4 regions of the Herbaspirillum lusitanum genome follow, and region 2 is predicted to be linked to each of the others. Evidence: predicted binding sites of a transcription regulator. Region 2 holds the regulator's gene; each other region holds the start of a gene.
The links. Region 2 encodes sigma-54, which starts transcription at its own class of promoters, with help from an activator protein. Its sites were predicted from a motif close to TGGCANGNAANCTGCTTT; they were not measured.
Positions count from the first base shown of each region.

Region 1: urtA (urea ABC transporter substrate-binding protein) is a predicted target of sigma-54. The motif match lies at 3,367-3,384, and genes of this name have one in related genera.
Region 3: DXT88_RS15095 (outer envelope protein) is a predicted target of sigma-54. The motif match lies at 3,201-3,218, and genes of this name have one in related genera.
Region 4: hmpA (NO-inducible flavohemoprotein) is a predicted target of sigma-54. The motif match lies at 4,423-4,440, and genes of this name have one in related genera.

Region 1 covers NZ_QXFG01000014.1:163,312-170,835, reverse strand. The annotation lists gene urtC (urea ABC transporter permease subunit UrtC) at 1-242, opposite strand, end outside; gene urtB (urea ABC transporter permease subunit UrtB) at 239-1,855, opposite strand; gene urtA (urea ABC transporter substrate-binding protein) at 2,058-3,311, opposite strand; gene DXT88_RS20260 (ferritin-like domain-containing protein) at 3,803-4,651, opposite strand; gene dapA (4-hydroxy-tetrahydrodipicolinate synthase) at 4,839-5,708, opposite strand; gene DXT88_RS20250 (hypothetical protein) at 5,847-6,086, opposite strand; gene DXT88_RS20245 (cold-shock protein) at 6,280-6,492, opposite strand; gene DXT88_RS20240 (hypothetical protein) at 6,716-7,027, opposite strand; gene infA (translation initiation factor IF-1) at 7,053-7,316, opposite strand.
Region 2 covers NZ_QXFG01000003.1:197,676-205,199, forward strand. The annotation lists gene DXT88_RS02165 (UbiX family flavin prenyltransferase) at 1-580, opposite strand, end outside; gene grxD (Grx4 family monothiol glutaredoxin) at 591-902, opposite strand; gene hpf (ribosome hibernation-promoting factor, HPF/YfiA family) at 1,219-1,572, opposite strand; gene DXT88_RS02180 (RNA polymerase factor sigma-54) at 1,696-3,177, opposite strand; gene lptB (LPS export ABC transporter ATP-binding protein) at 3,213-3,956, opposite strand; gene lptA (lipopolysaccharide transport periplasmic protein LptA) at 3,958-4,515, opposite strand; gene lptC (LPS export ABC transporter periplasmic protein LptC) at 4,579-5,190, opposite strand; gene DXT88_RS02200 (KdsC family phosphatase) at 5,187-5,738, opposite strand; gene DXT88_RS02205 (KpsF/GutQ family sugar-phosphate isomerase) at 5,738-6,766, opposite strand; gene DXT88_RS02210 (cation:proton antiporter domain-containing protein) at 7,016-7,524, shown strand, end outside.
Region 3 covers NZ_QXFG01000010.1:64,683-72,206, reverse strand. The annotation lists gene DXT88_RS15110 (ABC transporter permease) at 1-786, opposite strand, end outside; gene DXT88_RS15105 (ABC transporter ATP-binding protein) at 799-1,626, opposite strand; gene DXT88_RS15100 (ABC transporter substrate-binding protein) at 1,623-2,654, opposite strand; gene DXT88_RS15095 (outer envelope protein) at 3,370-4,206, shown strand; gene DXT88_RS15090 (urate hydroxylase PuuD) at 4,346-5,557, shown strand; gene puuE (allantoinase PuuE) at 5,631-6,569, opposite strand; gene DXT88_RS15080 (GntR family transcriptional regulator) at 6,599-7,330, opposite strand; gene DXT88_RS15075 (hypothetical protein) at 7,348-7,524, opposite strand, start outside.
Region 4 covers NZ_QXFG01000008.1:662,485-670,008, reverse strand. The annotation lists gene DXT88_RS11520 (DeoR/GlpR family DNA-binding transcription regulator) at 2-763, shown strand; gene DXT88_RS11515 (methyl-accepting chemotaxis protein) at 1,021-2,757, shown strand; gene norR (nitric oxide reductase transcriptional regulator NorR) at 2,769-4,340, opposite strand; gene hmpA (NO-inducible flavohemoprotein) at 4,516-5,697, shown strand; gene DXT88_RS11500 (hemerythrin domain-containing protein) at 5,777-6,187, shown strand; gene pdxR (MocR-like pyridoxine biosynthesis transcription factor PdxR) at 6,244-7,524, opposite strand, start outside.

The sequences.
Region 1 (7,524 bases), on a different contig from region 2:
TGGCCGAGCGACAGGATGCCGGTGTAACCCCACACCAGATCCAGCGCCAGCGCCGCCATCGCGTAGCACATGAACTTGCCGATCAGCGCGATGGTGTAGCTGGAGATGGACAGCGGATGGCCGGCCGGCAAGATCAGATTGAGGATCGGCAACAGCCCGAGGATCACGGTGAAGACCACGATCGCTATCCAGGCCGGACGCGAAAACAGCGAAGGTTTCAATGGGAGATTGAGGGTACTCATTCCACGCTCCTGCCTTTCAGTGCAAACAGGCCTTGCGGGCGCTTTTGGATAAACACGATGATGAATACGAGGATGGCGATCTTGGCCAGCACGGCGCCGGCGACCGGTTCCAGGAACTTGTTCACTTCGCCCAGGCCGAACGCGGCGATCACGGTGCCCGCCAGTTGGCCGACGCCGCCCAGCACCACCACCATGAAGGAGTCGACGATGTAGCCCTGGCCGAGGTCGGGGCCGACGTTGCCGAGCTGCGACAGCGCGACGCCGCCGAGACCGGCGATGCCGCAGCCGAGGCCGAAGGTCATCATGTCGATCTTGCCGGTCGAGACGCCGACGCAATCGGCCATGCGGCGGTTTTGCGTGACGGCGCGCACGAACAGGCCGAGGCGCGTCTTGTTCAGGATCAGCCACACCGCGAACACCACGAACAGCGCGAAGAAGATGATCACGATACGGTTGTACGACAGCACCAGCGAACCCAGCACCGTGATGCCGCCCGACATCCAGCTCGGGTTGGCGACCTCGACGTTCTGCGCGCCGAAGATGGAGCGCACGGCCTGCATCAGCATCAGGCTGATACCCCAGGTGCACAGCAAGGTTTCCAGCGGACGGCCGTAGAGCCAGCGGATCACAAGACGTTCCAGTGCAATCCCCACCGCAGCGGCGACGATGAAGGCGGCCGGCAACGCGACCACGATGTAGGCGTCGATTGCGCCGGGGAAGAATTTGCGGAACACCAGCTGGCAGACATAAGTCGTGTACGCCCCGATCATCAGCAGTTCGCCGTGCGCCATGTTGATGATGCCCATCAGGCCGAAGGTGATCGCCAGCCCGAGCGCGGCCAGCAACAACACGCTGCCCAGTGAGACGCCGTAGAACAGTTTGCCGACGAACTCGGTGATGGTCAGATGGCGATCCAGTGCCGACACGGTGCGCACGGCTTCAATGCGCACGCCTTCATCGGGTTCGACGTAGCTGCCGTCGGGATTCTTGGCCAGCATTTGTTCCAGCACCGGTTTCAGGCTGGCGTTGGTGGTCTCTGCGAGGGCCTTGACGGCGGCCTTGCGCGTGGCTGCATCGGGTGCATGCAGGTTGGCGGTGGCGACGACCTGCTTCAGCACTTCCTGGATTTGCGGATCTTTTTCCGCCGCCAGCGCTTTGCTGATCAATGGGGTTTGTGCGGCGTCGGCGGTCTTCAGCAATTCGGTCGCGGCGGTCAGGCGCGCGGCGCGGTCCGGCGAAAACAGTTTGAGTCCCGATAGCGCGCCTTCGACCACGCCGCGCAGGCGGTTGTTGACGGTAATGCCTTCGGCGTCGTCAGGCGCCGGGCCAGTCTTGTCGGTGGCAGGATTGAAGGCGTCGCTGTCTTCAATGATCAGCACGTCGCCGGCAGGCGTGGCGTACAGCGCATCGCTGTTGATGGCGTTGAGGATCTTTTGCGCGTCGGCATTGGCCAGCGCAGCAATCTGCGTGACGGCGGCGATGCGCGCGTCAGGGTCGTCGCCGGCCAGCGGCTTGAGCAGCGCCGGATCGATCGCGGCATGCGCGCTGATCGCCTGGGTGCACAGCCAGCCTGTCAGCAAGGCGGACGCAATTATCTTGGGGAGAAGTCTCATGGTTCTTTTCGGTGGCAAGGCAAGACGGAAAGAAAGTCGGTCTCACGACGCTTATCTGAGATTCATGCATGCATTCCAATGAGGGATGCGGCATGGATTGCACCGGGCGGGATGTCGGACGCCCGGTGCAAGGTCTTGCAAACCGCTGCATGGAACATGCGGCGGGAACTGCTCAACTAACCAAACTTGGCAAGCGCCTGCATTACATCTTTTGCTTGCTCTCGTTGCCCGGAATGTACGGGCTCCATGGTTGCGCACGGATGGTGGTCTTGGTCTTGTTGACCACGTTGAACTGACCGTCGGCCTTGATTTCGCCGATCATCACTGGTTTGTGCAGGTGATGGTTGGTCTTGTCCATTTCCAGCGTGTAGCCGGACGGCGCCTTGAAGGTCTGGCCGCCCATCGCTGCGATCACCTTGTCGGTGTCGGTGGTCTTGGCTTTTTCAACCGCTTGCTTCCACATGTAGATACCGACGTAAGTCGCTTCCATCGGATCGTTGGTCACGACGGTGTCGGCGTTCGGCAGACCCTTGGCCTTGGCGTAGGCTTTCCACTTCTTGATGAAGGCGGTGTTGACCGGGTTCTTCACGGATTCGAAGTAGTTCCAGGCAGCCAGGTGGCCGACCAGCGGTTTTGCGTCGACGCCGCGCAGTTCTTCTTCACCCACCGAGAACGCCACGACAGGCACGTCGGTCGCCTTCAGGCCGGCATTGCCGAGTTCCTTGTAGAACGGCACGTTGGAGTCGCCGTTGATGGTCGAGATCACTGCAGTCTTGCCGCCGGCTGCGAACTTCTTGATGTTGGCGACGATGGTCTGGTAATCGGAGTGACCGAACGGCGTGTAGACTTCGTCGATGTCGGAATCCTTCACGCCCTTGCTGTGCAGGAAGGCGCGCAGAATCTTGTTGGTGGTGCGTGGATACACGTAGTCGGTGCCCAGCAGGACGAAACGCTTGGCGCCGCCGCCTTCTTTCGACATCAGGTATTCGGTGGCAGGAATGGCTTGCTGGTTAGGCGCTGCGCCGGTGTAGAAGACATTCTTTTCCAACTCTTCGCCTTCGTACTGGACCGGGTAGAACAGCAGGCTGTTCAATTCTTTGAAAACCGGCAGCACCGATTTGCGCGAGACCGAAGTCCAGCAGCCGAACACAACGGAAACCTTGTCTTGCGAAATCAGCTGGCGCGCTTTTTCAGCGAACAGAGGCCAGTTGGATGCAGGGTCAACGATCACGGGCTCAAGTTTCTTGCCATTGACGCCGCCATTGGCGTTGATTTCATCAATCGTCATCAGCGCCACATCTTTGAGCGATGTTTCGGAGATGGCCATGGTGCCTGACAACGAATGCAGGATGCCGACTTTGATGGTGTCCGCAGCGAATGCGGCAGGGAGCCAGGAAGAAGCTGCAAGTGCGAACGCGCCGAGTGCTGTTGCTTTTAGGATAGTACGACGTGACATGAAGTGCTCCTACAGTTAGAAGAATCAATGAGAGTTTGTTGACTGCCTTCCTGCTTTAGCAGAATGCGTGCCAATGACAGTGGAACTCACTTCGTCAATAGGCGTGAGATGCGTTCTTCCCAGAGAGGGCGCTGGCAAGGCGCGCGACGCGTCGCGTAGCGGTGCTACGCGCAAGGAGTGCAACGCGGCCAGCGCCCTCTCTGGGAAGAACCGAAGGGAGCGGCCTGTTTGGGCGATCTGCTGCGTTGCGAATCGAGGTCAAGACGCCCAGTCTTGACCTCGATTCGCGCCTTGCATCTCATCCCAAACAGGACAAGCTCGCACTCACGCCTATTGACGAAGTGAGTTCCGATCAATCTCTTGTGATTTTTCCGGCTTTGCAGAAGCCCTCGCGCACTATCGCACCATTTTAGTGATGCTAAAAATGGTGGCGGTGCGGTAAACGAAGAATCGCCCCAGAACGGAGCAAATTGCAGGGTTTGTGTTTGTTTTTAGCGCAAAAACACGTAGTGCATCAGTTGGCGGATAGGATATTGCACCCAGGTTTGCACCTTGGGAGGCAGCTCCAGCGGGCGCATGAGCATCTTCAAGGCCATGTCCGGCGTCAAATTGGTGCGCACGGTGGCATTCATGCGCGCGCTCAGTTCTCTTAAATAAGCGACGTCGCCGGCGCGTGCCGGATCGCGGAATTTGAGCGCATGGCGAATGGCGCAGTCGGCGTCTTCGTTGCGCATTTCCAGCGTGCGGCGACTCAGTGTGCCGAGCACGCGCGAGCGGCCGATGCCTTCGCGCCGGCGGTACTGGCGGAAGTATTGATAGAAATGCTTGTAGTGATTGACCTCATCGTTGGAGATGCGCGCCGCCAGCTCCTGCAGCACCGGCTCCTGCACGCTGCGCGACAATGCGCGGTAATAGGTCGCAGTGCCGGTCTCGACCACGCAGCGCGCGGCCATCTCCAGCGCCTTGGTCGGCTCCAGCAGCTCGACCTTGCAGTAGTCCGCGTACTCGGCGAGGAAGCTGTCGTAGGCTTGTTGCCAGTCGAATTCGGGCCAGACGTGCTCGACGTAAGCGCGCAAGGCCGCCCCGTGTTGCAACTCTTCCACTTCCCATTGTTCGCGCAGCCAGGCCGCGACTTTTTCATTGTCATGGAAGAAGTCGACCAGGTTGTGGGTATACAGATCGGAGCCGCTTTCGACGAACGAGGCGCAGGTCACCAGATAGAAAGTGTTTTCATCGTGACGCACGCGTTGCAGATCGATGCGCGAGAAATCCAGATCGGCGATGCGCCAGCGCGGTTGGTGCGCTTGTTGTTGGGCTGGTTGTGCTTGATGCGATTCCAGGTTTGCCACATGACCTCCTCGACACAGTGCGATAGAGATATGACGGGACCTTCAAAACTTGGTTCGCTGCCTCATGTTGGCGATTTGTAACAATGAACAATGCGCCGCGTTCAGCAGCGATGTTGTCCGTATGTCAAGCAGGGCATCGCCAGCGGCCCGCCGTGGCGGGCTTGCCTTGGCCGGGCGCCTACAGGCAACCGAGCCGCGACAGCTCGCGGCGCAAGCGCTCGTGCAGCGCCGGCGAGCTGGACAGCATCGGCGCGCGCAATTCGTCGCGCAGCATGCCCATCATCGCCAACGCCGTCTTGATCATGGCGGGATTCGGCTCGGCGAACAGCAGACGGATCAGCGGCAGCAATTCATAGAATTGCTCGCGTGCTTCGGCCAGGCGTTGCGCGCGCACCAGCTGCGCCACGCGCACGAACAAGTCGGGACGGATGTGCGCCGCTGCCGTGATTGCGCCACTGCCGCCGAGACATAGCGTGGTGAAAATCTGTTCGTCTTCTCCCGTCAGAATTTGCAAACCGCCATGCGCGATCAGGTCCATGGTGGCCGCCGCGCTGCCGCCGCAATCCTTGACGGCGGCGATGCGCTCATGGTCGGCGAGCGCGAGAATGGTGGCGGCGTCGATGTTGATACCGCTGCGGTACGGGATGTTGTAGACGATCACCGGCACCTCGGCAGCATCGGCCATCGCCAGGAAAAACGCACGCAAGCCTTCCTGCGAGGGGCGGACGTAATACGGCGCCGGAACCAGCAATCCCGCGATCGGGCGCTGCTGGATTTGTTGCATCTTTTCAAGCATCGCAACCGGACGATTACCGGCCAGTCCCATCGCCACCGGACAGCCCGGCACCGCATCGAGGACGGCGTCGAGCACTGTCAGTTGTTCACCGTCGTCGAGTGCGGCCGCCTCAGCGGTCGAACCGCAGGCGACCAGGCCGGACACGCCGGCGTCGAACATGCTGCGCGCCAGCGCCTGCAAAGCGGGGAAATCGATCTTGCCGTCGTGGAAGGGCGTGACCAGGGGAATCCAGATACCGTCGAAAGAACGCATTGCTGCTCTCCATGAAAATGTACTGCGTTACAGACCGTTGAATGTCTGTCGGCAGGTGCAAGGAGAACTAGCGAGGGGAACGTGTCCGGTCTGCGTTGGCCATCCTGTCAGCCCACCTGACAGGACAGCGCGCCCCGGTCAGATGAGCGACTGTTTCTTTTGTTTACCGGCTGCGGCTGCGCGCGCATGCGTCTGCGCAGCCAGGACATACAGGCTGAGCGACAACAGGCAGGACAGGGCGGCGATGAACATGAAGGATGAATGCAAATAATAAAACGATGAGTTGATTCTAGCAGCATTCCGGAAAATGGTTTCAGGCGCGCTCTCATTCCTCAAGGAAGCTGGTGCGGAGGTCGCGTAGCCATTGCCCGCGCCCATGCGGCGATGATAGCTGAAACATGTCGGCCCTGAATGCAACAAAGCCCGCCGTAGCGAGCTTTGTTATTCCGCAGAAACTGCGGTGCCGGGAATTTTTCCATCAACGACCCATGCTATCTGCATGGTGCCGTCAGTTTGTGAATCCCGGACTTGGATGTCGCGAAGACCTTGGTCTTCGCGTTACATCATGCGATTAGATCGCTTTGATATTGGTGGCTTTTTCGCCCTTAGGACCAGTGCCGCGCTCGAACGAGACGCGCTGGTTTTCGGCCAGGCTCTTGAAACCGTTCGATTGGATGTCCTGGAAATGCGCGAACAGATCGTCGCCGCCTTGATCAGGCGTGATGAAGCCGAAGCCCTTTGCATCGTTGAACCACTTGACCGTACCTGTTTGACTTGTAGACATGTTATTACTTCCTTGAAAAAAAATGAGGGACAACGCCCGAAGCGCACCCGAGACCAAGAAAGATGTAACCGAAGAGAGTCCGACAGAGGAGGCTCGCAAGCGAGCTCAAGAGAAGAGACCAACAATAACGACGACTTGATGTAAGTGCAAATTTAAATATACAGGTAAACCTGAAGATTACCTAAACATATCGAGATTTAATTCGCGATATGCCCGTATGCGTTCAGCGATAACCGTAGGTTGGCGCCGGCGTGCGCTGCTGCAACTGAACGATCGCGCGCTGCAGGCGTTCTTCAGTGCGCTTGGCGCGTGACGCATTTCCGGACGAGGTCAATTCCAGATCCGGAAAATACACGCGCACGGATTTCGCCGCCGTGATCAGGTCGAGCCGGTGCGCATGTTCATGCGTGAGGTCGGCGCCGATATCCCAGACGCATTCGACCAGCTCGACTTCCAGCGCAGCGGCCAACGCGACTGCCTTGGCGGAAATCGCCGCAGCGCCATTACTGCGCTCCAGAGGTGTCGCGGTAGGCATTGGAATCTCGTTACGGATCGAGATATCAGTAGCGACGACGTTGCTGTCCGCCGCCGACCGGTCCGCGCTTTTCCAGATGACGGAAAGTGATGCGGCCTTTGCTCAGGTCGTAGGGAGACAGTTCCAGTGTGACTTTGTCGCCGGCCAGGATGCGGATATGATTCTGGCGCATTTTGCCGGAGGTGTAGGCGATCAGTCGATGGCCGTTTTCCAGGTTCACGCGGAAGCGCGAATCGGGCAGGACTTCTTCGACGAGGCCGTTCATTTCAAGTAGTTCTTCTTTAGCCATGGTGGTTTCCAAATAAGGCGACCGGCAGGCGGCAGCTTGCAAGAAGCTGCAACAACATCCGCCGAAGATCGCAGAAAAAAGGGGCCGGTTACCGCTTGAGCGGACCAGTGCGGTTGTGCTTTCCGTCCCGGGAGCAGCACCGCGTGCACGTGCAGACATGCGGAGAAACTTGGCGCCGGATGCACAATGTCGCCGGCGGCAGGACTGC
Region 2 (7,524 bases):
GACCGGCCCAGCGCGGCGTCAGCGCATGCGGAATGTCGTAGAGGTCTAGCACGCGGCCCAGCGTGTGATCGATCATTTCGGCGATCGATTGCGGGCGGTGGTAGAAGCCGGGCAGCGGCGGGAAGATGATGCCGCCCATTTCGGTAACGCTGGTCATATTGCGCAGGTGGGCCAGATTGAACGGCGTTTCACGCACCATCAGCACCAGGCGGCGGCGTTCTTTCAGGACCACGTCGGCGGCGCGCGAGATGAGATTGTCGGACAGGCCGTTGGCGATGGCGGCAAGCGTCTTCATCGAACAGGGCGCAACGATCATCCCCGACGAGGCGAACGAACCGCTGGCGATCGAGGCGCCGACGTCGCGCACCGGATGGACCACATCGGCCAGCGCTTCGACGTCCTTGCGGCTCATGTCGAGTTCCTGGTGCAGGTTCAGCACACCGGCTTCGGACACCAGCAAATGGGTTTCCACATTCGCCTCGCGCAGCACGTCCAATAGCCGCACGCCGTACGCCACGCCGGTCGCGCCGGTGATGGCGACGATCAGGCGTTGGCGGGGCGGCGTGGAATTTGTAGCGATGGACAGGAGATCAGTCCTTGAACAGGGTTTGCAATTCGCCCGATTCGTACATTTCGCTCAGGATATCGGAGCCGCCGATGAATTCACCCTTGACGTACAGCTGGGGAATGGTCGGCCAGTTCGAGTATTCCTTGATGCCCTGGCGCACGTCGGCGCTTTCCAGCACGTTGACGGTCACGATGTTTTCCGCGCCGCTGGCCTTGAGCAATTGGATCGCCTTGCCCGAGAAGCCGCATTGCGGGAATTGCGCCGTGCCCTTCATGAACAGCACGACGGGGTTTTGGGTAACGGTTTCCTTGATCCAGGATTGGACTTCGCTCATGACTACACCTTCAAAAAGTTCGCAATGCCGCCATTATATGAAAAAGCGGGCGCGTGCGTTGGGAGAGTGCCGTTGTGCAGGGAATGTCTTTCAGGCAACACGGCGCGGTTTATGTTCTGGCCTGCTGTGACCAACATGTAAATGATTTGCGGGATTGCAAGACAGGCTTGGGAGGCAGGCGGAAAATATTCCGTAAAAGATCTTGGAATATTTGAAAGGGTTTGAAAAAAACCAATAAAGTCATGCCGCGAAAACAAGAAAGGGCGCTTGCGCGCCCTTTTTCTGTTGCCGGTCCAGTCCGCCGGCTAGTTGGCTATCACGAGGCAGTTGCGGAAACCGGTTCTTCCGGCAGGCGTTTTGCCATCGAGTGATGGTTTTGTACGCGGTCCTTGTGCTTGATGACCTGGCGATCCAGCTTGTCGATCAGCATGTCAATGGCGGCGTACAGGTCGTGTGCAATGCTCTCGGCATGCAGGTCTTTCCCCTTGATATGAACGTTTATTTCTGCTTTCTGGCGTTTTTCTTTTTCGGTCAGCTTGTCTACGCTGAGAATGACACTGATGTCGATCACATGGTCAAAGTGGCGCTTGATGCGCGTCAGCTTGTTTTGCACGTACTCGCGGATGGCGGGGGTCAAATCGAGGTGATGGCCACTAATGGTCAGATTCATACAGCACTCCTATCGTGAGATTGCTGGAGGTTCTTACGCATTGTCCGGTTGCTTGCAGGCAGCACCAGAACAAAACACCCGAACTCAACAGAACACAGCAACGATGCTTTGCTTCAGAAAAACTTACAGAGATTTGCGGAGATTCACCGGCGGGATTTTGAGCACTTCGCGGTATTTCGCGACGGTCCGTCGCGCCACCACCATGCCCTGTTCCGCCAACATATCTGCAATCTTGCTATCAGAGAGTGGGTTCTTAGGGTCTTCTGCTCCTATCAGTTGTTTGATGAGAGCCCGTATCGCAGTGGAGGAAGCTTCACCTCCGGTTTCTGTTGCGACGTGGCTGCCGAAGAAGTATTTCAACTCAAACATGCCATGCGGGGTCAGCATGTACTTCTGAGTCGTTACACGAGAAATAGTGCTCTCGTGTAGACCTAGTGTATCAGCTATTTCGCGCAACACAAGGGGGCGCATGGCAACTGCGCCATGTGAAAAAAAGTTGCGTTGCCTCTCAACAATTGCCTGGGCGACACGCAAAATCGTGTCGAAGCGCTGACGCATATTTTTAATCAGCCACTTGGCTTCCTGCAGCTGCGAACCGAGCGATCCGTCGCCCTTGGTTTGCTTGAGCGCATTGGCGTACATGGCGTTGACGCGCAGTCGCGGCATCACGTCATGGTTGAGCAAAACCTGCCAGCCGTCCTTGGATGCTTTGACAATCACGTCGGGCACGACGTAGTCGGACCGGCCCGAGGCAAACACCGCGCCGGGATGCGGATGGCACTGGCGGATCACGGCTTGCGCCTCGCGCAGGTCTTCATCGTCGCAACCGAGCGCCTTCTTGATCTTGTTGAAATCGCGCTGGGCGAACAGCGCCAGATAATCCTCGACGATGGTGAGCGCGAGCCGGCGTGTGACAAAGGCAACTTTCGGCAGGCGCCGGATCTGCAGCGCCAGGCATTCCGAAGCACTGCGCGCGCCGACGCCGGCCGGATCGAAACTCTGCAGCAGCTTCAGCGCAATGGTCAGTTCGTCAAGTTCGATTTCCAGTTCTTCGGGCAGGCGTGCGTGGATTTCTTCCAGCGGCTCTTCGAGATAACCGTGGTCATCAATCGCATCGACGATCAGCTCGATCAATGCGCGATCGCGCAGGCTGCGTACGGTGAGGCGGGTCTGCTCCTGCAAGTGTTCGCGCAAGGTGACGTCGTGCGCTTCGAGTTGCGGGCGCGAGTCTTCGTCGTCGGGCGTCTTGCCGGTGCGGGCGACGTCGTCGAAGCTCCAGTCGGCGTCGCTGCCGGCATGCTCGTCGCCGGCCGGGCTGTCCTGCGGATCGCCGGCTTCGCCTTCAGCGGGCGCGGCGCTGGGCGCGCTGTTCTCGACCGGCTCGGCCTGCGCCGAAGGCGAGCTGCTGAGGGCGCCGTCGGCCAGCAGCCGCACGGAATTGTCGAGCGCGTCGTCGAGGCGTTCCAGCAGTGGATTGTCCGACAGGATCTGTTCCAGTTCCTGATGCAGCTCCAGTGTCGACAGCTGCAGCAAACGGATCGACTGCTGCAACTGCGGCGTCAATGCGAGATGCTGGGAGGTGCGAAGCTGGAGGGATTGTTTCATTCAGTTTTCAGTTGGCCGCAAAAATTGCGTGCAGATTACATGCGGAAGTGTTCGCCGAGATACACGCGGCGCACGGATTCATCGGCGATGATGTCGTCGGGGCTGCCGCTGGCCAGCACGGTGCCCTGATTGATGATGTAGGCGCGGTCGCAGATGCCCAGTGTTTCGCGCACGTTGTGGTCGGTGATCAGCACGCCGATGCCGCGTTCCTTGAGGAAGCGCACGATGCGCTGGATCTCGATCACGGCGATCGGATCGATACCGGCGAACGGTTCGTCGAGCAGCACGAAGCGTGGATCGGTCGCCAGCGCGCGCGCGATCTCGACGCGCCGGCGTTCGCCGCCGGACAGCGACAACGCCGGGCTTTCGCGCAGCTTCTCGATCTGCAATTCGTGCAGCAGGCTGTTGAGGCGGCCTTCGATTTCATCGCGGCTGAGCGACTTGCCGTCTTCCTTGCGCAGTTCCAGCACGGCGCGGATGTTGTCTTCCACGTTGAGCTTGCGGAACACCGAGGCTTCCTGCGGCAGATAGGACAGGCCGAGTTGCGCACGCTCGTGGATCGGCAAGCGCGAAATCGCCGAACCGTCGAGGTCGATCTCGCCGCCGTCGGACGGCACCAGGCCGACAATCATGTAGAACGAGGTGGTCTTGCCGGCGCCGTTGGGGCCGAGCAGTCCGACCACTTCGCCGCTGGCGACCTCGAGCGAGACATCGCGCACGACCTGGCGCGCGCCGTAGCTTTTTTGCAATCCGCGTACAACCAGAGAACTGATCGCCATGTTATTGGCCCTTCGAAGAATCGACGCGCGGCTGGATGATCGCGGTGATGCGACCGCCGCCGGGTTTGCTTTCGCCGGTGTTGGTGTTGTTGACCGAATAAAACTCGGCGCGGCTGTCGTAGGAGATGAACTCGCCGTTGACCTCGTCGGTCACGCGCGGGCCGTCCATGCGCTGCATATGGGCACGCGTAAACAGTTTCGAGATTTCAGTCTTCTCGCTGTATTCGATGCGTTCGGCCTGGCCTTCGATCCAGAGGTTCGGACCGCCGTCGCGCTTCTGGCGGAAACTCGCCAGTTGGCCCGGCGCTGCGTACAGGATGGCGAATTCATAGCCGGCCGGGTCGGTGGTCAGCACCACCTTGCCGGCCTTGATCAGCAGCGTGCCGCGCGTGAGCACGACGTTGCCGGTGAAGGTCTTCACCTGCTTGACGTCGTCGTACACCATTTGCTCGGCTTCGATGCGGGTCGGCTTTTCCGTGTCGGCGCGTTCGGCGCGGGCGATGCCGGCGACGCTCATCAGAAGCACGGTAAACAGCGGCAGTAGGGATGTCGTTTTCATAGGATCCTGCGCAAGTATCTCGTTTGATTGTGCCAATTGGCGATAGGGGCTGAGGGCTAACGGCTAACGGGACGGACGTGAGCGCGGCTGGTACGTGCCGCGCACATTGTGGAGCAATTGAAATTCCTGCGTCGCGTTGTTGGCGATCATGCCGGTGCCGGTCATGATGGATTGCCCCATCGTGATTTCCACCGGCTTGTCGGTGCGGGCGATGTCTTCATCGGGCAGCAACAGAAGGTATTCGGTTTTCAGGTGCATGTCTTCGGCAGTGCCGAACGCAGAGCGATCGGCGTTGACGTTGTCATACATGTGGATCTTGCTGTTGTCGTCTTCAATTCTGGCGCGCTGCGAACGCAGGGTCATCGGCGGCTTTTCCTTGGTCAGGCTGGTGATGACGGGCAAGGTCACTTCGAACGAATCGTCGGTCGGGAAATGCACCATCTTCTTGCCGGTGATGTCGTAGCGCGGCTGACCGGTCTCGGACATCTTCACGTAACTGAAATCTTCAACGTAATAATCCGGCTTGCTGCGCGGACGCGCGGCCAGCGTGTCGTCGGTATTGCGCCGCATGACTTGCAGCACCCAGAAGCTGCCCAGCGCCAGCGCCGTCAGCACCACCAGGATGACGATCAGCCGGATGCGCTGCGCTGAGCGTTCGCCGCTGCGGTTGCTCATGCCAGGTAAGCGGCCAGGGCCGCCTCGTAATAGCCTTGCGCGGTCAGGATGAAGTCGCAGACTTCGCGCGCTGCGCCGTTGCCGCCGGCGCTCTCGGTGATGTAGTCGGCGCGTTGTTTGACGTCGTGATGGCCGTTGACGACGCAGGCCGTGAAGCCAACCTTGGTCAGCACCGGTAAATCGATCACGTCATCGCCCAGGTAGCCGCAGGCAGACATCGCGATACCGGTTTGTTCCAGCAACTGCGCAAACGCGACGCGCTTGTCGTGCACGCCCTGGAACACATGGGCGATGCCCAGGTCCTTGGCGCGGCGCAGGACGATCGGCGATTGGCGCGCGGTGATGATGGCCGTGGCGATGCCTGCGAATTGCTGCAGCATCTTGATGCCGTGGCCGTCGAGCGCGTTGAAGCGCTTGACCGGTTCGCCTTCCGGGCCGTAATACAGGCCGCCGTCGGTCAGCACGCCGTCGACGTCGAAAATCATCAGCCGGACTTGCCGGGCGTTGGCGATTGCGGCCGCGCTGGCCTTGCTGAATCGATCCGTCATCAGATTACCTTGGCGCGGGTCAGGTCGTGGATATGCAGCGCGCCCACCAGCTTGCCCTGGGCGTCGGCCACCAGCACCTGGTTGATGCGAAATTCTTCCATCAACTGGACGGCGTCGACCGCCAGCTGATCGGGATTGATGGTGCGCGGCCCGCGGTGCATGATGTCGGCAATCGACGACTTGGTGAAATCTTCACCGCGCTCCAGCAAGCGGCGCAGGTCGCCATCGGTGAATACGCCGATCGGATGGTAGTCGTCGTCGACGACGGCGGTCATCGCCATGCCCTTGCGGGTGATTTCCATCAGCGCCGCCGACAGCGACACATCCGGCTTGACCGCCGGAATGGCGTCGCCGGTGCGCATCACGTCGCGCACGTGGGTCAGCAGGCGGCGGCCCAGCGCACCGCCGGGATGCGAGCGGGCAAAGTCTTCTTCGAGGAAGCCGCGTGCGTCCAGCAGCGATACTGCGAGCGCGTCGCCCATCGCCAGCGTGGCGGTGGTGCTGGCGGTAGGGGCCAGGTTGAGCGTACAGGCTTCCTTGGCGACGCCGACGTTCAGGTGGATCGCCGACAGGCGCGCCAGGCTGGAGTCGTCGTTGCCGGTCATGGCGATCAGGTAGGCGCCCATGCGCTTGATGATGGGTACGATGGCCATGAGCTCGGCGGTCTCGCCGGAATTCGAGATGGCGATGAAAACATCGCCAGGGGTGACCATGCCGAGATCGCCGTGCGCGGCTTCGGCCGGATGCATGAACAGCGCCGGCGTGCCGGTGGACGCGAAGGTGGCGGCGATCTTGCGGCCGATATGGCCGGATTTGCCAATGCCGGAGACCACCACGCGGCCCTTGCATTCGAGCAAAACGCCGACGGCGCGGGCCAGCGGTTCGGCATCGGCGTCCGACATGCGGGATTTCAGCGCCAGGATGGCGTCGGCTTCGATCTGGAGGGTTTGACGGGCGAGCTCAAGCGCGCGCTGGGCGCGTTCTGCAGAAAAAGATTTTGGCAAGATTTTGGCTTCGGTTACACTCATAACCGAAGTATAAACGAATTACGAAAGCAAAAAACTTGCCAGATGTAACCTCGTGTAGCGTCAGGGATGCCATGCCGCTGAATCCGGCGCGGCAATCTGTGGCGCAAACGCATGAAAAACCTGGGGACCAGGCTGGTCGCAGCAGAGATGCTGCAATGCGATACCGATCGGAATCCATGGGCGGCAGGCATGATTCTGGCTTAAAGGCCTTGTGGCCTCCACATTAAAAATTGCTTCGTTTTCCACTACATGTTTTCAGGACTAGAGCTCACTCTTTTTCTACTCGGCGCCGCAGTGCTTGGGGTTGTCGCTTTTCGGATGATGCATCTGCCGCCGATGCTGGGTTATCTCGTCGTCGGCATCGTGATCGGCCCACACGGACTCGGTTTTGCCGACGACAATGAAACCACGCACGCGCTGGCGGAGTTTGGCGTGGTGTTCCTGATGTTCTCGATCGGGCTGGAATTCTCGCTGCCCAAATTGTCGGCCATGCGGCACATCGTCTTCGGCCTGGGCGTGGCGCAGGTGCTGGCGACTATCGCGGTGGCCATGGTGTTCGGCTGGAGCGCTGCCTACATCCTCCCGCAACTCAATGAAATCAGTTGGCCGGCGGCGTTTGCGCTGGGCGGCGCGCTGGCGATGTCGTCCACCGCGATCGTCTCCAAACTGCTGACCGAGCGGCTCGAGCTGGAAACCGAACACGGCCGCCGCATCCTCGGCATCCTGCTGTTCCAGGATCTGGCGCTGGTGCCGCTGCT
Region 3 (7,524 bases), on a different contig from region 2:
GCGGTTGCCGCCGTCGCGACCCCGATGCGCCCAGCGCGTGGTGCGTTTTTCGATGATCGCGAACAGCTCGTACATGGCCATCGCCATCGCGCCGATGACAACCAGCCCGGCAAAGGCCAGCGGCATCTTCATCGACGAGCCGGCCGAGACCAGCAGGTAGCCGATGCCTTCGTTGGAGGCGTTCATCTCCGATACGGTCGAGCCGACGAAAGCCAGCGTGATGGCGACCTTCAACGACGCGAAGAAATACGGCAGCGAGCGCGGCATGCCGACCTTGAGCAGGATGTCCATGCGTTTGGCGCCGAGTACGCGCAGCACGTCTTCCAGTTCCGGCTCCAGGGTCGCCAGACCGGTGGCGATGTTGACCATGATCGGGAAGAAGGAAATCAGGAAAGCCGTCAGGATCGCCGGGCCGGCGCCGATGCCGAACCACACCACCAGCACCGGCACGAAGGCGGCTTTGGGCAGTGCATTGAACGCCGTCATCAATGGATAGGCTGCGGCATACAGCAGCGGCGACGAGCCGATCAGGAAGCCCAGCGACACGCCGACCGCGACCGCGATGGCGAAGCCCACCATGGTGACCCAGAAAGTCGACAGTGCGTGATGCGCAATCGGACCGGCGAATTCGATCATGGCCTCGATGATCGCCATCGGGCTCGGGAAGATGAACTCGGACACGTCCAGCGCGCTGCAGACGATTTGCCAGACCACCAGGATCGCCAGCAGCAATATCCACGGCGCCATCGTGCGCGCGGCCTGGTTCAGGGAAGAAGTTTTTTTCATGGTCGCCTCGGCTTAAGTATTTCTGACGCGGCCGATATGCTCGCGCAACTCGTGCACCAGGGCGTTGAAGGGATCGGTGTAGGTGAGCTCCAGTTCGCGCGGACGCGGCAGCGGATTTTCCTTGCGCGCCACGATGCGGCCGGGGCGTTTGCTCATCACATAAATGGTGTCGGCCAGGAAGGCGGCTTCGCGCAGATCGTGGGTCACCAGGATGACGTTGAATTTGCGCTCGGTCCACAGGTCGCGCAGCACGCACCACAGCTCTTCGCGCGTGAAGGCGTCGAGCGCGCCGAACGGTTCGTCCAGCAGCAGCATCCTCGGTTCGTGGATCAGTGCGCGGCAGATCGACGCGCGTTGCTGCATGCCGCCCGACAGTTCCCACGGGAACTTGTCGGCATAGCCGTCGAGGCCGACCGTCTTGAGCAACTTGAGCGCACGCTCGGCGTACTGCGCCTTGTTCTTCTTGAAGTCGCGCCGATACGGCTCGACGATTTCCAGCGGCAGCAGCACGTTGTCGAGCGTGGTGCGCCACGGCAGCAGCGTCGGCGCCTGGAAGGCCATGCCGACGAATTTGAGCGGACCGGTGACGTCGGCGCCGGCGATGGAGATGCTGCCGCGCGTGGGACGTTTCAGGCCGGTCGCCAGCTTCATGAAGGTCGACTTGCCGCAGCCGGACGGGCCGACGATGGCGATGAATTCTCCCTGTTTGGTTTGCAGGGAAATGTCTTCGACCGCGAATTCGTCGGAGCCGTCGTAGGACAGGAAGACGCGGCGGAAGTCGACGAAAGTGTCGGCCGAAGCGTCCACAGCTGCTTCAATAGTGTCGGCGTGCAATGTCATTTCCCGAACACGTTGAGCAGTTCTTTGGATGGCAGGTAAGCCGGGGTCCAGATCTTTTCCGCATTGACGCGGGTCTTGGTGCCGTAGGCATCCGACACTTGCGAGGCCATCAGCGTCAGGCGCGGCAGGAACACCTGGCCGTAACCTTCGGCCTTGGCGTGCGGCGTGGCGATGGCGCTGGAGATGGCCAGCTTGAGGCGGCGCAGTTCCAGCTTCGCGTCGATCAGGCCGTCGCGTTCCTTGAGCACCTTGATGGCGGCTTCGGGATCGGCCAGCACGTCCTTGGTGGCCTTGGCGAAGGCGCGCAGGAAACCCCTGAGCGCTTCCGGATTGGTCTTCATCAGGCTTTCATTGGCGATGATGGCGTTGCCGTACAGCTTGACGCCGTAGTCGGGGTACATCATCACGTTGATGTCCGCATCCTTGATGCCGCGCGCGTTCAGGTTCAGCAGCGAGGTGAAATAGAAGCCGGTGATGGCGTCGACGTCGCCGCGCGCCAGCATGGTTTCACGCAGCGGCGGATCCATGCTGATCCAATTGGCCTTGGAGGCGTCCAGGCCGTTGGCCTTGGCGAAGATCGGATAGCCGCGGCGGCCGGCGTCGAACACCGGCGAGCCCAGCTTCTTGCCGGTCAGGTCGGCCGGCGTCTTGATGCCGGTTTTCTTGAGCGAGAAAATCGCTGCGGGCGTGTCGTTGTAGACCATCATCACGGCCATCGGCTTGCCCGGCGAACCCGGGTTGTTGGCGGTGAATTCCATCAGCGCCGCCATGTCGGCAAAGCCCATGTCGTAAGTGCCCGACGCCACGCGATTGACGGCGTTGCCGGAGCCGCTGCCGGCGTCGATGACGACGTCCAGTTTCTCCTGCGCGAAATAACCCTTGGACTTGGCCACCAGGAACAGCGCCGACGGACCTTCAAAGCGCCAGTCGAGCTGGAACTTGATCTTGGTTTCCTGCGCAAAAGAGGCCGAACAGGCGGCGCTGAGCAGCAGGGCGGCGGTGAACTTGAAGAGCTTGTTGGCGTGCATGGCGGGCTTCCCGTTGGTTATTCAGTGGATGACTCAGTTGGTCGGTGGATTGAGGCACAGGTGAAGAGATGTCGCCAATGCGCTTCGATTTTGTTATCAGGCTTCTACAAACGATGTACAAACGATGTCTCGTTGAAAAGCATTTACTGTGCCAAGAACCTCGCACGGCAGCGACAGCGAAGGCAGCGCTGCGGCCGGCCCGCGGCCGGGCTTTATTTTGTCGACAATCCAAAATTTCATTTGCGACAATTTGGTGCTTTGCTGCACCGCTCTAGCAAGAGCTGCACTAAAAACAGTATTCTTACGCCCCCGTAAGCCTTGTAAACAGCGGTGTTTGTCGATAAACAGGTTTAGTACTGTCGTTCTATATTTTGTCGACAATCTTCCGTTGCAACCATCTCAAGGGCATGCCGGGGCGGGCTGTTTTCCACTCTGTGCAGCGACTCCGGCCGCTGCGGGGACGTCTTCTTCTCCGGGTTCATTTTTTGCCTGGCTGTCGCGTCCGCGGCCGCATTGTCGACAGTTTTTCGCCGTCTTGTTTTCGGCTGGCATGGCGTTTGCATTGATGGACCCGGCGGATTGCGCATCGGTGTTTGCCGGGTGCGATGCCAGACCAGTTGGACATGGGTGAGCAAATGAAGGAGCGCGCGTTACCTCCGTGACGAGCGATGGGATCCGGATTTATTTTTCAATGAAACGCAAAGGGAGAAAACGTATGAAGAAGAGTGCAATGGGGATGTGCTTGACTACCGCAGCGCTGGCTGTGTCGGCCATGGGCAGCATGTCGGCCAACGCCGCCGAATGGGCCGACAATTCGATCGGTATTCGCTACGGTACGCAATTTGCCGAGCCGTTCAATTCGCAAGACATCGCGAAAAAAATCGTCAACTTTACGCATGCCAGCGGCTACAAATACGGCACCAACTACCTGAACGTCGATTTGCTGATGTCGGATAGCAAAGACGCCGAATCGCAAGAAGCCTATATTGTTTATCGCCATACGCTGGATATCGGCAAGGTCGCCGGCAAGGATCTCTCTTTCGGCCCTGCGCGGGGTTTTGGCTTGACCGCAGGTTTTGACTGGAACACTAAAAACGATCCCGGCTACAGCTCGCGCAAGCGCATGATCGTTGCCGGTCCGACGGTGATGCTGGATGTTCCGGGCTTCCTCAACATCAGCCTGCTGGCGCTGTGGGAAAGCAATCAGCCGCTCAACAACGGCGTGCGCATGAGCAGCCGTTACTCCTATGACACGCATCCAATGCTGAACGCCGCCTGGGGTATCCCGTTCGGCACCAGCGGTTTCGCCTTTGAAGGCTACGTGAACTACATCGCCGCCAAGGGCAAGAACGAATTCGGCGGCGGCACTGCGCCCGAGCTGAACTTCGACGGCCAGATCATGTACGACGTCGGCATGCCTATGGGCATGGGCAAGAACACCTTCCGCGTCGGTCTGGAATATCAATACTGGCGCAACAAGTTCGGCAACCCGCACAACGTCCCGGGTTCCCTGGCCAAGACGCCGATGATCCGCGCCGAATACCACTTCTAAGCGTTTCTGCGGGCATGCCGATGTGGGCGTCACTTCGGCATGCCCAGTTCCTTCGGTGCCGGGTCCTTGGATCCGGCATTTTTTTCGACGTCAGTAATGGTATAAACAATTCCGGTATCGACTCACTACGCGGGGCGCAATGGAAGCATACATTTTCGACTGGCTCAATCTCTTGCTGCGCTGGCTGCACGTCATCACGGCGATCGCCTGGATCGGCTCATCGTTCTACTTCGTCTGGCTCGACAACAGCCTGACCCGGCCGGACGATCCCGCGCTGCTCGGGAAGGGCGTCGGCGGCGAGCTGTGGGCGGTGCACGGCGGCGGTTTCTACAATCCGCAGAAATACCTGCTGGCGCCGAAGACGCTGCCGCAAAACCTGCACTGGTTTTTCTGGGAGTCGTACAGCACCTGGCTGTCCGGCTTCGCGCTGTTCTCGGTGCTGTATCTGTTCAATGCGGGCACCTTCCTGGTCGACAAGCATGTGCTCGACATGACCGCGACTACCGCGGTGCTGGCGGCGCTGGCCTACCTGATTGCGGGCTGGCTGGTGTATGACGCCATCTGCCGTCTGTTCGGCGACAAGCCGGGCGGCGACCGCGTGGTCGGCGTGCTGGTCACGCTCTATGTCGTCGTTGCGGTCTGGGTGGCGTGCCATGTGTTTTCGGGACGCGCGGCCTTCCTCATGACCGGCGCCTCGCTGGCCACCGTGATGAGCGCCAACGTGCTGTTCTGGATCATCCCCGGCCAGCGCAAGATGGTGGCGTCGATGCGTGCGGGACAGAGTCCGGACCCCATCCACGGCAAGCGCGGCAAGCAGCGCAGCGTGCACAACACGTACTTCACGCTGCCGGTGATCTTTGCGATGCTGTCGAATCACTACAGCATGACTTACAGCGCCGGCAACAACTGGCTGGTGCTGCTGCTGATCATGCTGGCCGGCGTGCTGATCCGGCAGTTCTTCGTGCTCAGGCACAAGAGCGTGTTCAAGTGGCAGTATCCGGCCGCGGCCGTCGTGATTCTGGCCGGCGTGGCCGCGTGGATCGTGCCGAAGTCGGCGCTGCAGCCTGCGTCCGCAGTGACTCAAAACGCGCCGGCCGTCTCCTTCGCACAAGTGCAGCAAGTAATCGAAACGCGCTGCATCCAATGCCACGCGGCCAAACCGACGCTGATGCCGGTGCCGGGCAAGGGCATCCTGCTCGACAGCAAGGACGGCGTGTTGCAGCATGCGCAGCAGATCTACCAGCAAGCCGTGGTGCAAAAGGCCATGCCGCTGGGGAACATGACCAACATCACCGACGACGAACGGGCCCTGTTGGGCAAGTGGTTCGAGGCAGGCGCCAAGGGCGAATGATCAGGTGGCAGGCGTAGGAAAGTAAAAAGGCTGAACGCGGTGTTCAGCCTTTTTTGATTCTCCGGAAATCCGTTCAGCCGGCGTAAGGATGCTGCTCGCGCCAATGGTTGGCGATGTCGATGCGGCGACAGATCCACACGCGCTCATGCGACTGCACGTAGTCGAGGAAACGCTGCAACGCGGCAAAGCGGCCCGGCCGGCCGAGCAGGCGGCAATGCATGCCGACCGACAGCATCTTCGGGGCTTCCTCGCCCTCCGCGTACAGTACGTCGAAGCTGTCCTTCAGGTATTGGAAGAACTGCTCGCCGGTGTTGAAGCCCTGCGGCGTGGCGAAGCGCATGTCGTTGCTGTCGAGCGTGTAGGGCACGACCAGATGCGCTTGCTCGCTGCCGTCGGCCAGCGCCACCCGGGTCCAGAACGGCAGGTCGTCGCCATAGTAATCGGAGTCGTAGGCGAAGCCGCCGTGCTCGACCACCAGCCGGCGTGTATTGGGCGAATCGCGGCCGGTGTACCAGCCTTGCGGATGCATGCCGGTCAGCTCGCGGAAAATCTCGACGGCGGCGCGCATGTGTTCACGCTCGGTCTCGATATCCATGTTCTGATAGTGGATCCAGCGCAGACCGTGGCAGGCGATCTCGTGACCCAGTTCGACGAAGGCCCGGGTCACTTCCGGATGGCGTTGCAGCGCCATGGCGATGCCGAATACCGTGAGCGGCAGCCGGCGCTTTTCGAATTCGCGCAGGATGCGCCAGACGCCGACGCGCGAGCCGTATTCATAGATCGACTCCATCGACAGGTGGCGCGCCGGATAGGCGGCCGCGCCGATGATTTCAGACAGGAATTGCTCCGAGGCCGGGTCGCCGTGCAGCACGGAATTCTCGCCGCCTTCTTCATAGTTCAGCACAAACTGCACTGCGATCCGGGCGCGGCCCGGCCAGTTGGCGTGAGGGACGTTGCGGCCGTAGCCGATCAGGTCGCGCGGATAATTGCCTGCTGCTGGTATGTGTTGCATGTGTTCTTTTGAAATGAAGAAGACGGTGTTCAGGTGCTCTTGCCCAGCACCGATCGCAAATCGAAGTGATCGTCGTCGCTGGGGCGGACCCTGTCTTCACACAAGTGCAAATGGTGTGCCATGTGTTCCTGCGCCTGGGCGATGTCGCCGTTTTCGAGCGCCGCCAGCACGGTGTCGTGTTCGTCGAAGGAGCAGGCATTGTGTCCTGGCGCCTCGGTCTTGGCGATCATCAGCGTGGTGCGCGAGACCAGCTTGCGCAACGTGTCGACCAGCAGCGCATTGCCGGTCAGCTCGGCCAGTGCCAGGTGGAACTGCGCCGACAGGCGGATCCAGCGCGGCCGGTCGCCGGTCAGGTAGGAGTTGCGCTCTTCCTCGACCATCTTGCGCAGGCCGGCGATCTGGCGCGTGCTGGCTTCGCGGCCGACCTTGTCGAGCACCGCGTATTCGATGATGTTGCGCAGCTCGAACATGTCCTTGACCTCGGCGTGCGAAGGGCTGGCGATGAAGGCGCCGCGGTTGGCTTCGAGGTCGACCATGCCTTCGGTGGCCAGGCGCGACAGCACCTTGCGCACGGTGTGCCGGGCGGTATCGTAAATCTGGCACAGGACCTGCTCAGTGAGCTTGGTGCGCGGCGGCAGGCGATGTTCCATGATGGCGTCGTAGATGTCCTGGTAGAGGCGCTCCTCGACGGCCGGCGAATGATCGCGGACGGCGGGATGCGAAGCCAGGGGCGAGCGGGATGTCTTGCTTGGTTTGGTCATGGCAGGAATAGATGGCATCAAGGGTTGAACGGAAGCGACGGCTTGTTTGCGACGATGCAGGAGTCATACCGGCGGCCAGCATTGTCGACAATGGGAAAAACGATCTGCAACAATTTGGTGAGATTGCGCACCAAAATCGACGCGGCGGCGCGCGACATGCACCACCGGTAACGCGCTGCAGTGATTGTTCCGTC
Region 4 (7,524 bases), on a different contig from region 2:
CATGCTGACCAGCCAACGAAAGAAACACCTGCTCGACCTGCTCAACCGCGACGGACGCATCGTCGCCAAACCGGTGAGCGAACAACTGGAGGTGTCCGAAGACACGATCCGACGCGATCTGCGTGAACTGGCCAGGGAAGGCTTGCTGCGACGCGTACATGGCGGCGCGTTGCCGTTGCTTGGCACGCCGGCGCTGGTGATGTTCGCCAACCGCCAGCACATCGAACCCGGCGCCAAGGCCGACATCGGCCGCGCGGCGGCGGCGCTGGTGATGCCCGGCCAGGTGGTGTTCATCGACGGCGGCACCACCTGCGTCCAGATGGCGCGCCATCTGGCGCCGGACCTGAAGGCAACCGTCGTCACGCACAGCCCGTCGATCGCGGTCGAGCTGTCCAACCATGCGCATATCGACGTCATCATCATCGGCGGCAAGCTGTTCAAGCATTCGGTCGTGGCGATGGGCAGCGGCACCATCGACGAGATCGCACGGGTGCGCGCCGACCAGTATTTCATGGGCGTGTGCAGCCTGCATCCGCGCACCGGCATCACTTCACTCGACTTCGACGAAGCCGGCATCAAGCGCGCCTTCAGCCGCGCCGCAGCCGACACCGTCGTGCTGGCGTCGCCGGACAAACTCGACACCACCTCGCCGTTCGAAATCGTGCCGCTGGCCGAGGTCAGCCGCATCGTGCTCAATCGCGACACCGCCGCCGAACTGATTGCGCCTTACCAGGCGCAAGGCATCGAGATCACGCTGGCCTGAGCCGCGATCCTCCCTCTGCACGCCGCAAGAAAACGCTTCTGCAACGACGCAAGCTTGTTGTCAGCACCTGCATATCCCTCGTGAATTACAAGAAGAAAAATTATCAATAAATACACGAATAACGACGGCTTTTGTTTGAATAAAGTTATCTTCCATGCAATTCTGTGAGGAACTGGCCGCTGCTGCGGGCGGGAAGAAAAGCACCATCGGAAATCAAGATGCGATGCGCCGATTCACAAAAAGCGGGGAGACACGCAATGAAATGGTTCTACAACTTGAAGATCGCCACCAAGCTGATCGCCACCTTTTTAACCGTGATCGTGTTGGCAACAGGACTTGGCGTTTTCGCCATCAGCCAGCTTGACAAGGTCAACCGCGCTTCTACCGATATCGCCACCAATTGGCTGCCGACCATCCGTACCCTCGCCCAGCTGAAGTTCACGGCCTCGCGCATCCGCAGCTTTGAGCAGCAGCATATTCTTGCCGCCGACGCCAAGGAGTTTGAGGAAATCGAGCAGAACGCCAACAGGCAACTCGACGCCCTTGCCGCATCGCGCAAGCTGTACGAGAGCCAGATCACCGAACCGGAAGAACGCGCCCTCTACCCGGAACTCGGCAAAACGCTGGACGTCATGGTCGCCGAACATCCCAGGATCATCGCCCTGTCGCGCGACAACAAGAACGCCGAGGCACGCACCCTCATGAAGGGCGAATCGACCAAAAGCTATCGCAAGGCGATCGAGATCCTCGACAAATTGAGCGCTGTCAATGAGCGTGGCTCGGACATATCGAACAAGCTGGCCGATGACACTTACCATAACGGGCGGCTGTGGATCATCGCCATGCTGGCCTTGTGCATCATTGCGGCGATGACGTTGGCAATCATGGTGGCGCGCATCATCTCGCGGCCGCTGACGCAAGCCGTCAAGATCGCCCGCCAGGTTGCCGACGGCGACCTGACGGCCGATATCCAACAAAACAGCGAAGACGAAACCGGCCAGTTGCTCGGTGCGCTCAAGCAGATGAACGACAACCTGCTGCGCATCGTCAGCAGCGTACGCACGGGCACCGACACGATCGCGACCGCATCAAGCGAAATCGCCACCGGCAACATGGACCTGTCCTCGCGCACCGAGCAGCAGGCCGGCTCGCTCGAAGAAACCGCCTCCGCCATGGAAGAGATGACGTCAACCGTCAAGCAGAACGCCGACAATGCACGCCAGGCCAACCAGCTGGCGGCGTCCGCCTCCGCAGTCGCCATCCAGGGCGGCAACGTGGTCGGTCAGGTGGTCGATACCATGGGTTCGATCAACGAATCTTCACGCAAGATCGTCGATATCATCAGCGTGATTGACGGCATTGCCTTCCAGACCAATATTCTGGCGCTCAATGCTGCCGTGGAAGCCGCGCGCGCCGGCGAGCAAGGCCGTGGCTTTGCCGTGGTCGCCTCCGAAGTGCGCAGCCTGGCGCAACGCTCTTCCGCCGCCGCGAAGGAAATCAAGCAGTTGATCGACGACTCCGTCACCACGGTCGGTATCGGCAGCAAGCTGGTCGCACAAGCCGGTTCGACCATGGACGAAGTGGTCAGCAGCGTCAAACGCGTGACCGACATCGTCGGTGAAATCACCGCTGCCAGCCATGAGCAAAGCGTCGGCCTCGATGAGATCAACCGCGCGATTACCCAGATGGATGAAGTGACGCAACAGAACGCTGCGCTGGTGGAGGAAGCCGCTGCCGCGGCCCAGTCGCTTCAGGAACAGGCAAGCAACCTGTCACAGATCGTCAGCGTATTCAAGCTGGATCGCCATGCCTTGCCGCAAGGCCAGACACACACGGCCACAGCGCCCAAGCGCACCGTGAACATCACGCCCGAGCCGGCGTCTCTGCCTGCCAAAACAAACGTCAAGACCGCATCCAAGACTGCTGCGGTGAAAAAAACCATCGCCAGCGAAGCGCCTGCGCACGACGACGCAGGCTCGTGGGAACAGTTTTGACGTGATCGGCGCTACTTCAGCCCGAGCCGCTTCGCCATCCGGTTGAGATTGGCGCGGTCGACACCCAGTTCGCGCGCGGCCGAGGCGACGTTGCCGCCGTTGCGCGCCAGGCAGGCGCTGACCAGGCGCCGTTCGTAGGCGCTCACGGCGTCGCGCAGGCCGCTGGCGTTCTGCAGGTCGAGCTCGGTCTGGACTTGCTGCTCATGCAATCCCTCGTGCGATGACAGCGCGTTCGCCTTCTCATTGGACAGATCGAAATCCTCGGCCGCCAGCGTCAGGATGCGCGGCCGTTCGGGATGCTTGCCGAGCGCCTTGAGCGCGGTGCGCGCAATCACGTGTTCCAGTTCGCGTACATTGCCAGGCCAGCGGTAATTGAGCAGCACTTCCTGGGCATCGGTGGCCAGGCGCAGACTCAGCAAACCCAGCCGGAAACGGTTTTCTTCCAGGAAGAATCCGCTGATCAGCAAGATGTCGTGACCGCGCTCGCGCAACGGCGGCACCGCCAGCGGGTAGACGCTGAGGCGATGGTAAAAGTCGGACCGATAGCGGCCCAGCCGCACTTCTTCCTCGAGATCGCGATTGGTGGCGGCGATCACGCGCACGTCCACTTTATGCTCCTCGTCCGAACCGACGCGCTGGATCTGCCCACTCTGCAGCGCGCGCAGCAACTTGGCTTGCACCGTCAGCGACAACTCTCCCACCTCGTCGAGGAACAAGGTGCCGCCGTCGGCCAGCTCGAACTTGCCGCGCCGGTCGCTGACCGCACCGGAAAACGCGCCCCGGACGTGGCCGAACAGCTCGCTCTCGACCAGGGTTTCTGGCAAGGCGGCGCAGTTGAGGCTGATGATGGGCTTGCGCGCACGCGGCGAGGCGGCGTGGATGGCGTTGGCGACCAGCTCCTTGCCGGTGCCGGTTTCCCCCGTAATCAGCACCGTCATGTTGCTCGGACCGGCCAGCCGCACCTCTTTCATCATGCGCTTGTGCGCCGGGCTCTGGCCGATCAGCTCGCGCCGGCTCTGGTTGGCGGCGAGCCGGTAGGCTTCGGCGCGCTGGCGTTCCTGCTCACTGGTCTCGGCAAGGTTATGGATGCGTTCGGCGACGTTGACGGTGGCCGCCGCCAGGCTGGCGAAGGCTTGCAAGGAGGCAGTGTCGACCGAATCGAAGCGTCCGGGACCGAGCGCGTCCAGCGTCAGCAAACCCCAGGGCCGGCCGTTCATGCTGATCTGGCAGCCCATGCAATCGTGCACATGAAGTTCGCCCGAATGCGCTTCGACCAAGCCGTCGTAAGGATCGGGCAAGGACGAGTTGGCAGGGAAACGCGTCGGCGGCACGTTCGACAACAGCACGCGAAAGCGCGGATGTTCGCTCACGCGGAAGCGCCGGCCGAGTGTGTCGCTGCTCAGCCCGTTGATCGCCAGCGGCACCAGTACCTCGCCGTCGAGCCGCAACAAGGCGGCGGCGTCGCAGGGAAACAGCATCCGCAACGTGTCCAGCAGACGGCGATAGCGCTCGCTGTCGTGTAATTCCCTGGACAGATCGGCCATCAGCGGAATCAATGCGTCCAGCATGAGCTTAGGAGTCATTTTTACCCTTATGAGTCGTTATGACTCGGGTCGATTCGACTCGGTCATTTTTTAAGTGACTGATTATAAAAGATTTTTAGTCTGGCATGGAGTTTGATTAAGAAGGGATAAGAAGATGCAAAAAACGAGGATTCTTGACCTCGGTCCCACTTGTTCAACCCTGAAAGGTATCGCCATGCTCTCCGACGTCCACCGCGCCATCGTCAAATCCACCGTCCCCCTGCTCGAAAGCGGCGGCGAAGCGCTGACCACGCACTTCTACAAGATGCTCATGCGCGACTACCCGCAAGTCATCCCGCTGTTCAACAAAGCCCATCAAGGCAGCGGCGATCAGCAACGCGCATTGGCCAACGGCGTGCTGATGTACGCGCGCCATATCGACCAGCTCGAACAACTGGGCGGCCTGGTCACCACCATCATCAACAAGCACGTCGCCCTGCAGATCCAGCCCGAACATTATCCGATGGTCGGCGACTGCCTGCTGCGCGCCATCCGTGAAGTGCTGGGCGCGGAAATCGCCACCGACCAGGTCATCGAAGCCTGGGGCGCCGCCTATGGCCAATTGGCCGAGATCCTGATCGGCGCCGAGGAAGGCATCTATCAGGCTACCGAAAAGGCCGACGGCGGCTGGCGCGGCCTGCGCAAGTTTGTCGTGGTGCGCCGCGTCGACGAGAGCGACGAAATCACCTCCTTCTACTTCGCGCCGGAAGACGGCAAGGCCATCCTGGAATACCACCCGGGCCAGTACATCGGCCTGTGCGTCACCGTCGACGGCGAAGAAATGCGCCGCCAGTACTCGCTCTCGGCCGCGCCGAACAGCAAGATGTACCGCATCAGCGTCAAGCGCGAGCCGAACGGCAAGGTTTCCAACTTCCTGCACGACCACATGACCGTCGGCAAGCAGATCGACCTGATGCCGCCGTCGGGCGAATTCACCCTGACGCAAAGCGAGCGCCCGTTGGTGCTGATCAGCGGCGGCGTCGGCATCACGCCGATGCTGGCGATGCTGGACGCGGCGCTGCCGGGCAAGCGCCCGGTGGTGTTCATCCATGCGGCGCGCCACGGCGGCGTGCACGCCTTCGGCAAGAAGATCGCCGACCTGGCGCAGGAACATCCGCAGTTGCAGCATTTCTTCTGCTACGAACAAACGCGCGAACAAGACCCGGCCCCGCATGCGACCGGCTACCTCGACCGCGACAAGCTGTCCCGCTGGCTGCCTGAGTCGATGGACGTGGACGCCTATTTCGTCGGTCCCAAGTCCTTCATGAAGGCCGTCAAGCGCCATCTGCACGAGCTGGGCGTTCCGGCGGCCCAGGCCCGTTACGAGTTCTTCGGCCCGGCTTCTTCGCTGGATTGACGCTGGATAAATCGTTTTGCGCCGGACTGCATGCTGTCCGGCGCGATTTTCAGAATTGATGAGGTATGAAAGACAACCCATGGACATCGACAAATACAAACACCAGCACAGCGTCATCTTCGACAACATCCGCAAGCTCAAGGAGTTTTCCCATCTGGGCATCGCCGAACACGCCGCCGACATCGCTGCACAAGTGATCAAGATGAGCTCGGTCATCAAGCTCCACCTGTCGATCGAGGACAAATTCCTCTATCCCGCCTTGCAGGAGGCCAATAATCCGCGCCTGGCCATGATGGGCAAGCAATACCAGCATGAAATGACGCACATCGCCGAAGCCTATGGCGAATTTGCGCGCAAATGGAATGACGCCGGCCACGTTGCTGCCGATCCGGGCGGTTTCCGCAGTGAAGCCAACAAGGTGCTGAAAGTCCTGTTCGACCGCATGCAGCGCGAGGACCGCGATTTTTATCCGATGATCGAAAAGGTCTGAGCAGGGCCTGAAGTGTCGGCTGCGTAGTTGCTGCTCAGTTGCTGCTTAACTGCCGCTCAATTGCCAAGTTCTTCCAGGATCGTCTTCACGCGTCCCAGCGCCGTCTCGATGTCGAGCGACTCGATGGCGCCATAGCCGAAGAACAGCGCGGGCTCGGGCTTGACCCGGTAATAGAACTCGTCCAGCGTGTACAGTGCGACGTCGACCCGGCGCGCCAGCCGCAGCAGTTGCGTCATGTCGACCTTGGCCGTCATCCGCGCCGCCAGGTGGAAGCCGGCGGTGGTCGGCACCGCGCACATCCAGGGTTTGAGCGTGCCGTTGAGCGCGGCATGCAGCTTTTCGCGCCGCGCGACATAGATGCCGTGGCAGCGTCGGATATGCTTTTGCAGATAGCCTTCGTCGATGAACCTGGCCATCGCCCATTGGGTCATGGTCGGCGTATGCCAGTCCGACAGGCCCTTGACCACGGTCATGGCGCGCAAAATCGAGGGCGGTGCAATCACGTAGCCGACGCGCAACTCCGGGTTCATCGACTTGGAAAATGTGCCGACAAAGGCCACCAGCCCATCCTGGTCCATGCTTTGCAGCGAATCCATCGGCCGGCCTTCATAGCGGAACTCGCTGTCGTAGTCGTCTTCGATGACGATGGCCCGCAATTCACGCGCACGCGCCAGCAAGGCCGCACGCCGCGCCGGACTCATCGGCATGCCGAGCGGGAACTGATGCGCCGGCGTCGCGTAGATCAGCCGCGTGCCGTCCGGAATCAGATCGACCTGCATCCCTTCGCCGTCCACCGGCACGCTCTCCACCCGGGCTCCTTGCGCCGAGAACAGCATGCGCGCCGGCGGGTAGCCGGGATCCTCCACCGCCACCACGCTGCCCGGCTCCACCAGCACCCGCGCAATCAGGTCCAGCGCCTGCTGCGCGCCGTTGGTCACCAGCACGTCGGCGGCCGTACATTGCACACCGCGCGAGAACGAGACGTGGCGTGCGATCGCTTCACGCAACGCCGGCAAGCCTTCGGTCTCGGCATAGAAACCGCACGATTCGCTGATCTGGCGCAAGCCATACAGCACGCATTGACGCCACTCTTCCTGCGGGAATTGCCTGCGCACCGGAATACCGCCCATGAAATCGTATTGCGAGCGCGTTTCCGGACCGACATGCCGCATCAGCAGCGGGAACGACTGATCGAGCCAATGCGCGATCAGTTTGCCGGAGGCGAGGTCGCCGCTTTCAAAACGTTTCGGCTTGGATTTCGGCTCGGGCGGCGCATTGACGAAGGTGCCGCTGCCGGTCCGGCCCACCAGCAGCTTGTCCAGCGTCAGGCGGCTATA